One region of the Xanthobacter variabilis genome, then DNA from elsewhere that is predicted to be linked to it. Evidence: predicted binding sites of a transcription regulator. Region 1 holds the regulator's gene; each other region holds the start of a gene.
What was found. Region 1 encodes PhoB, which activates phosphate uptake and scavenging genes when phosphate is short. Its sites were predicted from a motif close to TGTCATNNANCTGTCAT; they were not measured.
Positions count from the first base shown of each region.

Region 2: V5F26_RS08740 (YdcH family protein) is a predicted target of PhoB. The motif match lies at 2,511-2,527, and genes of this name have one in related genera.
Region 3: V5F26_RS01510 (alpha-D-ribose 1-methylphosphonate 5-triphosphate diphosphatase) is a predicted target of PhoB. The motif match lies at 1,668-1,684, and genes of this name have one in related genera.

Region 1 covers NZ_CM195533.1:499,483-504,580, forward strand. Annotated here, with positions in the region: gene V5F26_RS02215 (GcrA family cell cycle regulator) at 1-424, shown strand, start outside; gene phoB (phosphate regulon transcriptional regulator PhoB) at 849-1,550, opposite strand; gene phoU (phosphate signaling complex protein PhoU) at 1,645-2,367, opposite strand; gene pstB (phosphate ABC transporter ATP-binding protein PstB) at 2,387-3,211, opposite strand; gene pstA (phosphate ABC transporter permease PstA) at 3,333-4,166, opposite strand; gene pstC (phosphate ABC transporter permease subunit PstC) at 4,184-5,098, opposite strand, start outside.
Region 2 covers NZ_CM195533.1:2,002,111-2,007,208, forward strand. Annotated here, with positions in the region: gene V5F26_RS08720 (YqgE/AlgH family protein) at 1-260, opposite strand, end outside; gene V5F26_RS08725 (protein-disulfide reductase DsbD domain-containing protein) at 476-1,324, shown strand; gene V5F26_RS08730 (peroxiredoxin) at 1,404-1,889, shown strand; gene V5F26_RS08735 (YdcH family protein) at 1,956-2,162, opposite strand; gene V5F26_RS08740 (YdcH family protein) at 2,565-2,744, shown strand; gene V5F26_RS08745 (ABC-F family ATP-binding cassette domain-containing protein) at 2,959-4,788, shown strand.
Region 3 covers NZ_CM195533.1:345,139-350,236, forward strand. Annotated here, with positions in the region: gene V5F26_RS01505 (hypothetical protein) at 1-1,559, shown strand, start outside; gene V5F26_RS01510 (alpha-D-ribose 1-methylphosphonate 5-triphosphate diphosphatase) at 1,741-2,874, shown strand; gene V5F26_RS01515 (DUF2125 domain-containing protein) at 2,994-4,049, opposite strand; gene V5F26_RS01520 (gamma-glutamylcyclotransferase) at 4,180-4,779, shown strand; gene V5F26_RS01525 (hypothetical protein) at 4,882-5,098, opposite strand, start outside.

The DNA of each region.
Region 1 (5,098 bases):
CGTGATCGGCAAGGTGCATCGCCTCGGCCTGTCCGGCCGCGCCAAGACGGCGACGCCGGCGGTGCGCCCGCAGCGCCCGGCGGCGCGGCCCGAGGGCCAGCGCGAGCAGCCCCGGCCCCAGCGCCCGATCACCCAGGGCAACACGGCCCTTGCGGCAGATATCGACGACATGCCGGAGGAGGCACCCGCCCCCGCGCCGGCGCCTGAAACCAACAGCAACGTCGTCCCCATGGGCCAGCGCTGCACCATCATGAACCTGACCGAGAGCACCTGCCGCTGGCCGGTGGGAGAGCCAGGCACCGACAGCTTCTATTTCTGCGGTGCCAAGAGCAATCCGGGCATGCCCTATTGCACCCATCACGCCCGCATCGCCTACCAGCCGGTGCAGGATCGTCGGCGCGATCGCCGGCTTGCCTATCTGTGAGCCTCCCATACGGCGCCTGCCCTTCGGGCGGGCGCCGCTGGTTTCGGGATCTTGAAGGCTTGGCTGCGTCCGGACTTCGCCGGGCCTAAATCCAGCAAAGCGCGGCGCCTGCCGAGGCGGCCGGCCACCAGCACCACTTTTGACGGCCAGTGAAAAGCGCAGTGTTTGTTGCCGCATGAGGCGCCGGCATTCACATCAAAGCGCCAGCGCAGCCGGCAACATCTCCGGACTTTTGCGCATTTTGGTCTTTCGACGCGCCGGATACAGTCTCGCGGGCGGAATACACTCCCGAGCGTTTCTCGGACTTGCGACACAGCTCTAAATCAATGATTTAAAGCGCACCCTCGCGCGGCGCGCACGTTTCGTCGCGCGAAACACCTCTGACGCCGTCCCCTGCCAAAGCAGGGAAGACGTGTCGCAGCGCTCAGTGGGCGCGGGCAAACATCTCGTTGAACGAGTAGCCAGCTCCGCGCACGGTTCGGATGGGGTCGGATTGGCGCCCGCGATTGATCGCCTTGCGCAGCCGCCCCACATGCACATCGACGGTCCGCTCGTCGATATAGACATCCTGTCCCCACACGCCGTCCAGAAGCTGCTCACGCGAGAACACCCGGCCGGGGCTCTGCATGAGAAATTCCAGCAGCCGGAACTCGGTGGGGCCCAGATGCACTTCCCGCCCGGCGCGGTGGACACGATGGGTTTCCCGATCGAGCTCGATGTCGCCGGCACGCAGCAGCGTCGCCACATGTTCCGGCTTCGCCCGCCGCAGCAGCGCGCGCACCCGGGCCAGCAGCTCCGGAACGGAGAAGGGCTTCACCACATAATCGTCCGCGCCGGTGGCGAGGCCACGCACGCGCTCGGTTTCCTCGCCACGGGCGGTGAGCATGATGACCGGCAGACGCTCCGTCTCCGGCCGGGTCCGCAGCCGGCGGCAGAGCTCGATGCCAGACAGGCCCGGCAGCATCCAATCCAGGATGACGAGATCGGGCACGCTTTCGCGCAGCCGCGTTTCGGCATCATCGCCGCGGCCGACATTTTCGACCGCATAGCCCTCCGACTCCAGATTATACCGGAGCAGAAGGGTGAGCGGCTCCTCATCCTCGACGATCAGAATACGCGCCGGCACAGTCTCTCACCCATGTCGAACATTCGGTCGCCGGGCGCCATTCCCGCGACACCGGACCGACGGCGGAGCCAGGGCCCCGCCGCCGAGCTCAAACTCACGCCGTGCGGCCAGGAAAGGCCACGGTGGTGTCGCTGGAGGCGTCCGCCTTCGGGCGGCTCTCCGGCAACACCTGACCGGTCACCATGTAGTAGACGACCTCGGCGATATTGGTCGCATGGTCACCCATGCGCTCGATATTCTTCGCGCAGAACAGGAGATGCGTGCACACGGAGATGTTGCGCGGATCTTCCATCATGTACGTCAGAAGCTCGCGGAACAGCGACGTGTACATGGTGTCGATGGCGTCGTCGCGGCCCCACACGTCGAGCGCCTTGCTCTCGTTGCGGCCCGCATAGGCGTCCAGCACCTCCTTGAGCTGCTCCAGCACCAGGTCAGACATGTGCTCCACGCCACGCACCAGCTTCTGGGGGTGATATTCCCCCTCGATGGCGATGACGCGCTTGCCCACGTTCTTGGCCAGGTCGCCGATGCGCTCCAGGTCGTTGGCGATGCGGATTGCGGCGACGATCTCGCGCAGGTCGCTGGCCACCGGCTGGCGCTTGGCGATGACGAGCACCGCCTTGTCCTCGATGTCGCGCTGCACCTGGTCGATGCCGGCGTCGAGGGAGACCACCTTCTGGGCGACGCTGATGTCGCGCTTGATGAGGGCGGTGACGGCGTCGGCGACCAGGCGCTCCGCCTGGCCTCCCATCTCCACGACCTTGCGGCCGATGTCCTTGAGTTCGACGTCGAACGAGGTGACGGTATGATCGGGCATCTGTACCATTCCCCTGGCCTCAGCCGAAGCGGCCGGTGATGTAGTCACGCGTCTTGATTTCCTTCGGGTTCGTGAAGATCACGTCCGAAGGCGCCACCTCGATCAGCTCGCCCAGATAGAAGAAGGCGGTGATGTCGGCGCAGCGCGCGGCCTGCTGCATGTTGTGGGTCACGATGACGATGGTGAAGTCGCGCTTCAGCTCGTCGATGAGGTCCTCGATCTTCGAGGTGGAAATGGGGTCCAGCGCCGAGGTGGGCTCGTCCAGCAGGATCACCTCGGGCCGCACCGCGATGGTGCGGGCGATGCACAGGCGCTGCTGCTGGCCGCCGGACATGCCGAGCGCGGAGGTGTTGAGGCGATCCTTCGTCTCGTCCCAGATGGCCGCCTTACGCAGGCACCATTCCACACGCTCGTCCATCTGCGACTTGTTCAGCCTCTCATGCAGGCGCACGCCGAAGGCGATGTTGTCATAGATGGACATGGGGAAGGGCGTGGGCTTCTGGAACACCATGCCGATGCGGCTGCGCACCACCGTGGAATCCAGCTCCTTGCCGACGATGTTCACGCCGTCGAACAGCACCTGGCCTTCCGCGCGCTGGCCCGGATAAAGGTCATACATCCGGTTGAACACGCGCAGCAGCGTGGACTTGCCGCAACCGGAAGGCCCGATCATGGCGGTGACGCGCTTTTCGGGAATTTCGAAGTTGATGTTCTTCAGCGCATGGCTCTGGCCATAGTAGAACTGAAGACCTTCCACCTTCAATTTCACCGGCGCGGGCGGCGCATCGGGCCGGGCCGCGACCGAGGTGGCGATGCTGATGGACGGATCGACCGCAGACGTCATCTGAGCCTCACTAGATTTGGGTCGCCCGGGGGCAGCCGGGCTTGGGTCCTGTGCGGCCCGGCACCAAGGGCGCCGGGCGGAAGAGCGGGGCGCATCGCGCAGGTGACGCGCCCGTGTTCGTTCAATGGCCGCGCGACAGCACGAGGCGCGAGACGACGTTCAGCACCAGCACGCCCACGGTGATGATGAGCGCACCCGCCCAGGCGAGAGCCACCCAATCATCGAAGGGGCTGCCGGCATATTGATAGATCGCGACCGGCAGGCTCGCCATGGGGCTGTTGAGGTCCAGCGACCAGGCATTGTTGCCGAGCGAGGTGAACAGCAGCGGCGCCGTCTCGCCGGCCGCGCGGGCGATGGCGAGCAGCAGGCCGGTGACGATGCCGGCGCGCGCCGCGCGCCAGGTGATGAACATCACCACCTTCCACTGCGGGGCACCGAGGGCGAATGCCGCCTCGCGCAGGCCAACGGGGACCAGGTTCAGCATGTCCTCGGTCGTGCGCACCACCACCGGGATCACCAGGATGGCGAGGGCAAGCGAGCCGGCCCAGCCGGAGAAGCCACCCAACGGCACCACCAGCAGGGTGTAGATGAACAGGCCGACTAGGATGGACGGCGCCGACAGCAGGATGTCGTTCACGAACCGGGCGGCCGCGGCGATCTTCGTGCCCTTGCCGTTCTCGGCGAGGAAGGTACCGGCAAAGATGCCGATGGGCGCGCCGATCAGCATGGCGATGCCCACCTGGATCAGCGACCCGACGATGGCATTGGCGAGGCCGCCATTCTGCCCGGGCGGGGCGGTGACATTGGTGAACACCGAGAAGCTGAGCGCCGGCAGACCGCGGGCGAGCAGCGTCCAGAGAATCCAGCCGAGCAGGAACAGCGCGAGAAACGCGAAGCCGGTCGAGAGCGCCTTCACGACGGCGTCCTTGGAGCGGCGAGCGGCGAGCGATGCCATGGGTGACGACTCCCGGATCAATCCATCCGGGAGCGCACGAGCGCCCGGGACAGTGCCAGCACGATGAAGGAGATGACGAACAGGATGAAGCCGAGCTGCAGCAGCGAGGTCAGCTTCAGCGAGCCGAGCTGGGCTTCCGGAAACTCGTTGGCGATGGCGGACGCAATGGTCGCGCCCGGCGCAAACAGGGAGGCCGACAGTCGCGTGGCATTGCCGATGACGAAGGTCACCGCCATGGTCTCGCCCAAGGCGCGGCCGAGGCCGAGCATGATCGCGCCCACCATGGCCGTGCGGCCGTAGGGCACCGACACGTTCTTGTAGACCTCATAGGTCGTCGCGCCGACGCCGTAGGCGGATTCCTTCAGCATGGGCGGAACCGATTCCAGCGTCTCGACGAACATGGCCGTGATGAAGGGCAGGATCATCACCGCCAGGATCAGCCCAGCCGTGAGCATGCCCGAGCCGAGGGGCGGACCCTGGAACAGCAGGCCGAGGAGCGGCAGCTGGCCGAGCGTGTCGATGAGCGGCGGCTGCACATAGGCGGCCATGAGCGGGACGATGACGAAGAAGCCCCACATGCCGTAGATGATCGAGGGCACCGCGGCGAGCAGCTGCACAGCCACGCCGATGGGCTGCTTGAGCCTCTGGGGCGCGATCTCGGTGAGGAAGAAGGCAATGCCGAACGACAGCGGCAGCGCGACCACCACGGCGATGACGGCGCTGAACAGCGTGCCATAGATCATCACCAGGGCGCCGTAATTCTCGGTCACCGGATTCCAGCTGGCGGTCCAGATGAATTCGAGGCCGAAGTGCTGCAGCGCGGGAAGGCCACCCTGAAACAGCTCGGCAATGATGAGGCCAAGCAGGATCAGGACGAAAATGCCGCTGCCCCAGAGCAGGGCCACGAAGATGGGATCGGCGATCCTGCCGGT
Region 2 (5,098 bases), 1.5 Mb from region 1:
ATGGCGCCGGCGCTTTCGGGCAGCAGGATGCGCTGGGTTGCGGGCACCACGTCCAGCTGCACCAGCAGCTCACCGAAATCGATGTGGTTCGCGGGCTGGTTCACCACGATGCCCATGGCCCCTTCCGAGGAGTGGGCGCAGACATAGACAAGGGTGCGCGCGAACTGCTCGTCGCGCATGGTGGGCATGGCGATCAGCATCTGCCCGTCGAGGAAGCGCGCGCCGCCTTCCCGGGCGTTCGGGGTATCAGTCGCGTTCATGCTGCAAGCGTACCGCGCATCGGGTGTTTTGGGAATGAGCGGATGTGGACAGGGCATCACGTGCTCTTGTCCCCCGGCCGCAGGCGATGGTGCGCCGCGCCTGCTCACAGCCTTGTGCATGCGGGGGGCTTTGCCCCGGGGGCGCGAGAGGCTACCGCCAGCATATGACAAGCATCGCATCTGGCCGCGCGGCGCACGCCGGCTCCGATCCCGCCATGTCCACCGACCATAAGATCGCCGTGTGGGCGGGGAGGCTGGCTGTGCTCGCGGCCGTGTTGGCGTTCTGGACCAGCGCGCGGGCGGCGGAAACCGATGCGGTGAGCCTGCCTGGTGCGGAGGTGCGCCTGCTCTCGGCCGGCGGCAGCGGGGCGACGCGCGAGGCGGGCATCGAAATCCGCCTGCAGCCCCACTACAAGACCTATTGGCGCTATCCCGGCGACAGCGGCGTGCCGCCCCTGATCTCCTTCGAGGGCTCGCAGAACGTGGCTGATGTGAAGGTCGGCTGGCCGGCGCCGCGCCGCTTTTCCGATGGCAGCGATGGCTTTTCCATCGGCTACAAATCGAGCGTTCTGTTTCCGCTCACGGTGACGCTGAAGGACCCGGCGCAGCCGGCGCGGCTCGACATGGTGATGGACTTCGCCGTGTGTGAGAAGCTGTGCATGCCGGCCAATGCCCGCCTTGCCCTGGAGCTGGAGACGACGCCCGACCCGGCGGTGGCGAAGCGCATCGCCAGCGCCCGCGCCAAGGTGCCCGAGCCGGCGGAACTGGGGGCGCCGGGCGCCCCCTCCATCCTCTCCGTGCGATTGGATGAGGGTGCGACGCCGCCCCAGCTGGTGGTGGAAGCGCGGGTGGGCACGCCGATGGCCGACCTGTTCGTGGAAGGCCCCGATGCCCATTGGGCCCTGCCGCTGCCGCAAAAGACGGCCCTGCCCGATGGCCTGGCCCGCTTCACCCTGCCGCTGGAAGGCGTGCCAGCCGGAGCGGATCCCCGCGCGGCCCGGCTCACCTTCACGCTGTCCGACACGCCGCGTTCCATCACCACCCAGGCGGTGGCGCAGCCGTAATCGGGGCCCTTTCCTCCTCCGGAAAACTACGTATTGTCCGCGAGCGGCCGTTCCCGGCCGTTTTCTCGTGGAGAGTGCCATGTCCATCTCGGTTGGCGAAAGCCTGCCCTCCGCCACCTTCCGTGTGATGACCGCCGATGGTCCGGTGCAGAAGAGCACGGACGAGGTGTTCAAGGGCAAGCGGGTGGTGCTGTTCGCGGTGCCGGGCGCCTTCACGCCCACCTGCCACCGCAACCATCTTCCGGGCTTCGTGGCCAATGCCGATGCCATCAAGGCCAAGGGCATCGACACCATCGCCGTGGTGGCGGTGAATGATCCGTTCGTCATGGGGGCTTGGGAGAATGCCTCCGGCGCCGCCGGCAAGATCCTGTTCCTGGCGGATGCCGACGCGAGCTTCTCCAAGGCCCTGGGTCTCACCTTCGATGGTTCGGCCGCCGGCCTCGGCGTTCGGTCCCAGCGCTATTCCATGGTGGTGGAAGACGGCGTGGTGAAGGTGCTCAATGTCGAGGATTCGCCCGGCAAGGCCGACGTTTCCGGCGCCACTGCCCTGCTCGGCCAGCTCTGAGCCGGCGGGCGAGCCCCCGCGTCTGCGCGCGAGCGGACGCCGCCCTGGCGGCGTCCGGCCTTCGCCTCAGGCGATGATGTCGGGGAAGAGCTGATCCTCGATATGGGTGATGCGGTCCTTGAGCTGGAGCTTGCGCTTCTTCAGCCGCTGCACCTGGAGCACGTCGGAGCCCGAAACCACGGTCAGGGCTTCTATGGCGACATCGAGATCCCGATGCTCCTGCCTCAGACGCTCCAGAAGGATCTTCAGATCCCGTTCCTCGTCAATGGTCATGCACCCATCCGTCGCAACCCGCGCCCGGCCCGGTCACCCGCGGGCGACACCCCCGAAAGGGTGATGCCGTCAGGCAGGGCGGCCGATCCGCATCCCCCAAAGGACGGGTCGGTGCCCATTGGCGGCGATTGCCCGCCGCGCCGGCCGGGGCTTCCCCCGCCGCGCCCCCGAAAGGACGTTCCCCACATGGCGGCGGAGCGCCGCCATGCCCTCGATCACATCTTCGACAGAACGGGTCCCGCACCCGGTGCCCGCCGCGCGCCGCGAGCGCGCCAAACGACTATGGCATGGGCTTTTCGCACTGCAAGACATCTTCCGAGGCAAAGAGCAAGAAAGGTGGTCGACTTCACGTCAGCTCCATGACACACTCAAAAGCGTGATGCAGACAGGGAGTGGCTCAGTATGTCCATCCAGTCGCACCTTCAGGAGTTGAAGCGTCGCCACGCGGCTCTCGATCAGGAGATCGCCCGCGAGCTTGCCTCCCCCGCCAAGGACTCGGTCCGGGTTGCGGAACTCAAGCGCAGAAAGCTTGTCCTCAAGGACGAAATGAATCGCCTCGGCGAATCGTCCACAATCCATTGATGATCAACCGGTGATGTCACCGACGTGGGGCCTTGCTCTGCGGCGGCGGACGGACCGCGGTTAAGGCCGAAGGCACGCGCCTGCGGGCGGGCCCCGGGCGATGTCGTGTGCGCGGTGCCGGAAGCGGCGTCGCTCGGACGGCACCGGGCCCTCTCGGGCGCAGGCGGAGCGCATCCCCTTTGCGTTCCGCCGCCGGTGGCTTAAATCGGGCGTCATGGCCCCACCGCTGATCCTGCTCCAAGACATCCATCTGCGCTTCGGCGCCACCCCTCTCCTCGACGGGGCGGACTTGTCCGTCTCCGCCGGTGATCGAGTCTGCTTGGTCGGCCGCAACGGCTCGGGCAAGTCGACGCTGCTCAAGGTGGCGGCGGGATTGATCGCGCCCGATGACGGGACGCGCTTCTTCCAGCCCGGCGCAACCGTGCGCTATCTGCCGCAGGAGCCGGACTTCACCGGCTATGCGACCACGCTTGCCTATGTCGAGGCCGGCCTCGGCCCCGGCGACGACGCCTACCGTGCCCAATATCTCCTGGAACAGCTGGGTTTGACCGGCCAGGAGGACCCCGCCCATCTCTCTGGCGGGGAGGCGCGGCGGGCGGCGCTCGCGCGCGTCATCGCCCCCGAGCCGGACGTGCTGCTGCTGGACGAACCCACCAACCATCTCGATCTGCCCGCCATCGAGTGGCTGGAAAGCGAGCTTAGGTCGCTGAAATCCGCCATCGTGCTCATCAGCCATGACCGGCGTTTCCTGGAAAACCTGTCCCGCGTCACGGTCTGGCTCGATCGCGGCGAGACGCGGCGGCTGGAGCAGGGCTTTTCCGGCTTCGAGGCCTGGCGCGACGGCGTGCTGGAGCAGGAAGAGACGGAGCGCCACAAGCTCGACCGCAAGATTGTCGCGGAGCTGGACTGGCTGCGCTACGGCGTCACCGCGCGGCGCAAGCGGAACGTGCGGCGCCTGGGCCTCCTGCATTCCATGCGCAAGGAGCGGCGTGAGGAGCGCCGCGCCCAGGGCAATGTGAAGCTCCAGGTCAGCGAGGGCGAGACCTCCGGCAAGCTGGTCATCGAGGCCAAGGCCATCTCCAAGGCCTATGGCGAGCAGGAGGTGGTGAAGGAGTTTTCCACCCGCATCCAGCGCGGCGACCGCATCGGCATCGTCGGGCCGAACGGGGCGGGCAAGACCACGCTCATCAAGCTGCTGACAGGCGAGATCGCGCCTGATTCGGGCACGGTGAAGCTGGGCACCAACCTGGAAATCGCCTCCCTCGACCAGAAGCGTTCGGCGCTCGCCCCCACCACGACCCTGCGCGACGCCCTCACCGGCGGCGGCTCCGACACGGTGATGGTGGGCGGTACGCCCAAGCACGTCATGGGCTATCTGAAGGACTTCCTCTTCACGCCCGAGCAGGCCAATACGCCGCTTTCCGTGCTTTCGGGCGGCGAGCGGGGGCGGCTGATGCTGGCGCGGGCCCTGGCCTTGCCCTCCAACCTGCTGGTGCTGGACGAGCCCACCAACGACCTCGACCTGGAAACCCTCGATCTGCTTCAGGAAATGGTGGCCGACTATCCCGGCACCGTGATCCTGGTGAGCCATGATCGTGACTTTCTGGACCGCACCGTGACCAGCGTCATCATGGCCGAGGGCCACGGCCTGTTCCGCGAATATGCGGGCGGCTATTCGGACATGCTCACCCAGCGCGGGCGGGGCGTGGAGGCCAAGGCGAAGGCACCCGCCGGCACCGCCGCGAGCGCGCCGAAGGAGGCGGCAAAGGAGGCGGCAAAGGAGGCTGCCACGAAGGAAAAAGCGAAAAAGCGCCTCTCCTTCCACGAGCAGCACGCCTTGAAGACGCTGCCTGACACCATGGACAAGCTGCGCGCGCAGATCGCCAAGCTCGCCACGACCATGGCCGATCCCGGTCTTTACGCCCGCGACCCGGCTACCTTCGAGAAAACCTCCGCCGCCCTCGCCAGGGCCCAGGCCGAGCTGGATGCGGCGGAAGAGGAATGGCTGCGGCTGGAGATCCTCAAGGAGGAACTGGAAGGCTGAGGCGGCCCCCTTCGGTCCGCAAGGCCCCGCCGCGCGTCCCCAATTCGTGTGCCTTCTCCCGCTTGCGGGGGAGGGCGGGAAGCGGAGAGAGGCGTGGTGGCCAGATTCGTCGGCGCCTTCAGGCCTGTCGCCATTCAATGCGCGTAGCGCGGCTTCCTCTCCGGTTTTCGGGGAGGGTTGGGGGGAAAACGGCGGGAAAGTGCCCCCGGCGGCGAGGCGAATGGCACCGCCTCGAAAGTCCCAAAAGTCTCGAATCTCAAATCTTTGCACCGCTGAGGCGGTCACGGTCCAAGCGGTCCTGCGCCCTCCA
Region 3 (5,098 bases), 150 kb from region 1:
GCCCCCATGACCTGTCGCGCGGCCTCATCGCGGTGCTGTTCGTGGTGTGCCTGGCGATCGCCGCCATCCCGATCCTCACGCACCCCATTCCACCCCTGTCGGACTATGTAAACCACCTGGCGCGCATGCACATCATCGCCGCGCTGCCCCACGACAAGGATTTGGCCCGCTTCTATTTCCTGGATTGGTCCATCCTGCCGAACCTGATGATGGACATGGTCGTTCCCATCATCGACCGGTTCACGAACATCTATCTGGCGGGCGAGATCTACACGCTCATGTGCTTCGCCCTCATCACGGGCGGCACGCTGACCTTGCACCGGGCCCTGTTCGGCAGCTGGTCGGCCATTCCCCTGCTCGCCTTCCCGCTGCTCTACAACGCCATCTTCCTCGTTGGCGTGATGAACTATTATTTCGGCATCGGGCTTGCGCTGTTCGCCCTCGCCTTCTGGAGCCTGCTGCGCGACAGGCCCTGGCCGGCGCGCTACGCGGTGTCCACGGCGTTCGTTGTGGCCCTGTTCTTCTGCCACCTGTTCGCCGCCGGCGTTTACGGCATCGGCATTCTCTCGTTCGAGCTGGGGCGCCTGTTCACGCGGCGCAACACGCCGCTGGTGCCGCGTCTGGTGGATTTCGTCGCCTCGGGCCTGCCGTTCCTGGTGATGGTGCCCATGCTCATCGCCAGCCCCACCTGGGGCCTGTCGACCCAGAATATCTGGGAGCCCCAGGGCAAGCTCCAGGGCGTCGAGTTTGTCATCAACGTCTATTACGACATCGTCGCCTTCGTGCTCACCGCGGTGGTGGTGCTGGCGGCGGCCTGGGCCATTCAGCACCGGCTGCTGCGCACCAGCCCGCTGCTGGTGCCGCTGCTGGTGGTGTCGGGCGCGGTCTATCTCGCCATGCCGCGCGTGGTGTTCGCTTCCTATCTCGCGGACCAGCGCCTGCCCATCGCCATCGCCTTCATGGTGCTGGCCACCATCCAGGTGGATCTGCGCCACCGTCTGGCCCAGCGCGGTTTCATGGTGGTGCTCATCGTGCTGCTGGCCGTACGCGTGGGCGAGGTGCAGATGGTGTGGAACCGCCTCACCCAGTGGACGACGAATTTCGACAAGTCCATCAGCCTCATCCACCCCGGCTCGCGGGTGCTGGTGGCCTATGCGGACGCGCAGGGCGGCAACGACCCGCGTGACCTTGGCCTGGTGCATGCCGCCTGTCTCGCCATTATCGAGCGCTCAAGCCTCGTCACCACCGCCTTCGCGGTGAAGGGCAAGCAGATCCTGCGCGTGCACACCCCCTATCGCGACCATGTGGACACCGAGGACGGCACCCCGCCTTTGGTGGAACAGCTGCTGCTGACCGAGGAGGAATCCACCCCCGACGGCCCCCGCTACTGGGACCTGTGGCCCCAGCATTTCGATTATGTCTACCTGCTGTTCACCGAGCGCGGCGCGCCCAATCCCGATCCCGACCGGCTGAAGATGGTCTATGAGGGTGAGCGCTTCCAGCTCTACCAGGTCATCGCGCCCAAGCCGGCCACGACACCGGCGGCCGCCAGCAACTAGGGTGTTTTCGGGCGCGCCATTCCGTGTGAGGAAGGCGCGCCCGCGCCACGAACGGGAGCCCCTGCCCCATTTCATAAAGCGCTGAAATGCGCCAAGAGAGGCCCTCGGCGTCACGGCGCTGTCACCCATTTCTGTCAGGGCGGGATATCCCCTGCCCCGACAGCACGCATCCGGAGTCGTGATGGAATCCGTCCTCACCCATGCCCGCCTTGTCCTGGACGACCGCGTCGTCGAGGGTACGCTGGTGGTGCGCGACGGCTTCATCAGCGCTGTCGAGGAAGGCCGCAGCCACATGGCTGCGGCGGTGGACTGCGCGGGCGACTTCATCTGCCCCGGCCTCATCGACCTGCATACGGACGCGCTGGAAAGCCACTTCGTCCCGCGCCCCAAGGTGTTCTGGCCCGACGCGCGGGCCGCCGCCCTGGCCCATGACGGGCAGGTGGTGGCCAGCGGCATCACCACCGTGTTCGACGCCATCTGCGCCGGCGGCTTCGACCAGGCCAAGATGGAGCGGCGCGAGCTGTTCACCGTCATGCTCGACGCGGTGGAGGACGGGGCGGACCTGTTCCGCGCCGATCATCGCATTCATCTGCGCTGCGAGATGACGGATCCGGACCTGATGAGCCTGGCCACGCCGGCCCTGGAACGGCCGAAAGTGGCCCTTGCCTCCCTCATGGATCACACGCCCGGTGCGCGGCAGTGGCGCAATGTGGAGAGCCTGCGCGGCTTCCTTTTGGGCATCGGCAAGACCGCCGCCGAGGCGGAGGCGGAGATCGAAACCCGCGCTGCCCGCGGCCGCGCCTCGGTGGGGCTCAATTTCGGCCCGCTCTCGGACCTGCTGCGTGGCACCTCCATCATCCGCGCCAGCCATGATGACACAACGCCGGAGCATGTGGAGCTGGCGCGGGACGCGGGCTGCACCATCAGCGAGTTTCCCACCACCGTGGTGGCGGCGCGCTCCGCCCACGCCGCCGGCCTCACCACCATTGGCGGCGCGCCCAACGTGGTGCGCGGCGGCTCCCACTCCAACGGAGTGGCCATGAAGGATCTGGTGGCCGAGGGCCTGCTTGACGCGCTGGCCTCCGATTACGTGCCCGCCAGCCTGCTGCAGGCGGCGACCGCGCTTCACTTCCGGCAGGGTCTGCCGCTGTGGGATGCGCTGGCACTGGTGACATCCGCGCCGGCGCGCATGGCCGGCCTTGCCGATCGCGGCCGCCTCGCCCCCGGTCTGCGCGCCGACATCACGCGCTTTCACATGGTGGAGGGCACGCCTGTGGTCCGGCAGGTGCTGGTGAGGGGCGAGCGCGTCTTCTAGCCGTCCGGCCAGCCCCGTAACACGCCGCGTGCAGCACACAGGCACAGAAACGCGACCGGTCCCCACCGGTCCCCGCGCTCAAGCCGAGACGAAGACTGCCAATCGGACTCCGCCCTGCCTCAGAAGGCCGGCGGCAGGTTGCCCACCGGGAAGCCCCCAAGCCTGAGGCTGCCGGACTTGAAGGTTACCGCGAAGGTGACACCCTTGCGCCCCTCCACCTCGGCAGGCTTGCCGACCATGGCGAGGGCCCCCACCACGGGCGAGAGCTCCGGCGGCACCACTCCGGCCTGGTCGAGCTGCTTCATCAGGTCATTGAGCCCGGCAAAGCCGAGATCCAGATTGCCATTAAGCCGCCCCACGGGATCCAGCGACAACGCCCCCTTCGCGGAGGCCACCACCTGCGGGGTGGTGATGGCGAAACGGTCGAGCCGCGCCACGCCGCCGGCCGCAGCCCACGCCCTCAGGCGCTGCGCCACCGGCATGGGCCGCAGGTCCGCCGCTGCCGACACGAGGCCTTGCAGGGATACATCCACCGGGCCAGGGCTGCCCGCCTCCGACAAAATGGCGCTCTCCCCGCCGGTGATGCCGGCTGCATATTCCAACCCGTCCGGCCCGGAGGCCGCCGGCACGCGGCGCACGTGGAATTCCAGAAGACGCGCGGAAAGCAGGGAACGACCCGACGTGTCCGCCGGTTCCTCGATCCGCGGATCATGCACGGAAAGGGAGAAGCGTTCCGGCTGGCCGCTGAGATCGCCGACGCCGCTCATCTGCAGCAGGCTCCAGGTGGCGGCGTAGGACTGCCCGGTGGCCCGGTTCTCCACCCGCGCGGGCGGCGTGAATTCGGAAACGATGTGGTTGGGCGCCCAGATCTGCGCCACCGCATGGGCTGCCACCGCCGTCACCCGCATGGGCTCTCCGCCGCGGGTTTCCAGGCTCGGCTCCATGCACACCAGCTCGAAGCGGAAGGGGAAGCCCGCGAGGCGACGATCCGCGCAATTCCAGATGCGCCCGAGCCGGGCCTCGCGATCCACCCAAGCGTCAATCTCATGTTCGGCGCGATTGGCCGCGTAGACCCAGACGCCGCTCCAGATCACCGCCAGCAGCAGCATGAGCACCACGGGCACGATGACGAAGCGTGAGGTCAGGCGCTTGGCGGGGGCGTCTGCGGCGGGCATGCGCATCCTTCTCCGTGGGCGGCAGGGCGGGTGCAGTGCGAATCGGCATCGCCGCGCTTGCGGCGGACGCCGGGCGCTGTTAGGCGACGGCGGAAGGGATCTGTCAACGCCAAGGATATCCGCGCCGATCATGACGGAAGATGACGGAGCTGGCCACGACCGCTGGGTGTTCGCCTACGGGTCGCTGATGTGGAACCCGGGCTTTGCCTTCGCCGAGCGCTGCGAGGCCCGGCTGATCGGGGCCCACCGCTCGCTCTGCGTCTATTCCTTCCACCATCGCGGCACCCCGGAGGCGCCCGGGCTGGTGCTGGGGCTGGAACTGGGTGGGTCGTGCCGTGGCATTGCCTACCGGGTCAGCGCCGAACGGTGGGCCGAGACCCACGCGTATCTGACGGCCCGCGAGCAGATTTCAGGCGTCTATCGCGAATGCGTGCGCCGGGTGCAGCTGTTGGACGGGACGCGGCGCGCGGCGCCGGCCACGGCCTATCTGGTCAATCGCGGCCACGCGCAATATGCGGGCGCGCTCACGCGGGAGCAGCAACTCGCGCTGGTGAAGCGCTCCCACGGCAAGTCCGGCCCCAACGCGGATTACGTGTTCTCGACCGTCAGCTCCCTTGAGGAGCTGGGGCTGGCCGATCCGGATCTGGCGTGGATCGCCCATCATCTGCGCCAGGAGCACGGATTGCCCCACGCGGCGTCGCAGGCGGACGGCGATTCGGAACGCGACTGACACGCGCCGCAGTGGCGGAGCGCTGCCTACAGGCACACCCTAAGCGGGCCTGCGGGCGAAGGCGCGGATGCCGATTCCCCCGCGCGGAATGGGAAGGTCCGCTCAGGCGGCGTGGCGGCTAGCGAGTTCGGCGCCGCGCACCACCATGGGCAAGCGCGGGGTCCGAGCTTCCAGCGCGCGGCAGGCGGGCAGAGGACCGGTCAGCAGCCGAACGAGCCCCGGAGGGGCATTCTCCCCGAGCACATGGATGTGGATTTCGTCAGCCTCGAGCCGCTGCGCCATGCGCCGCGCATCCTCGCCGCTGCGCCCCACCCACATG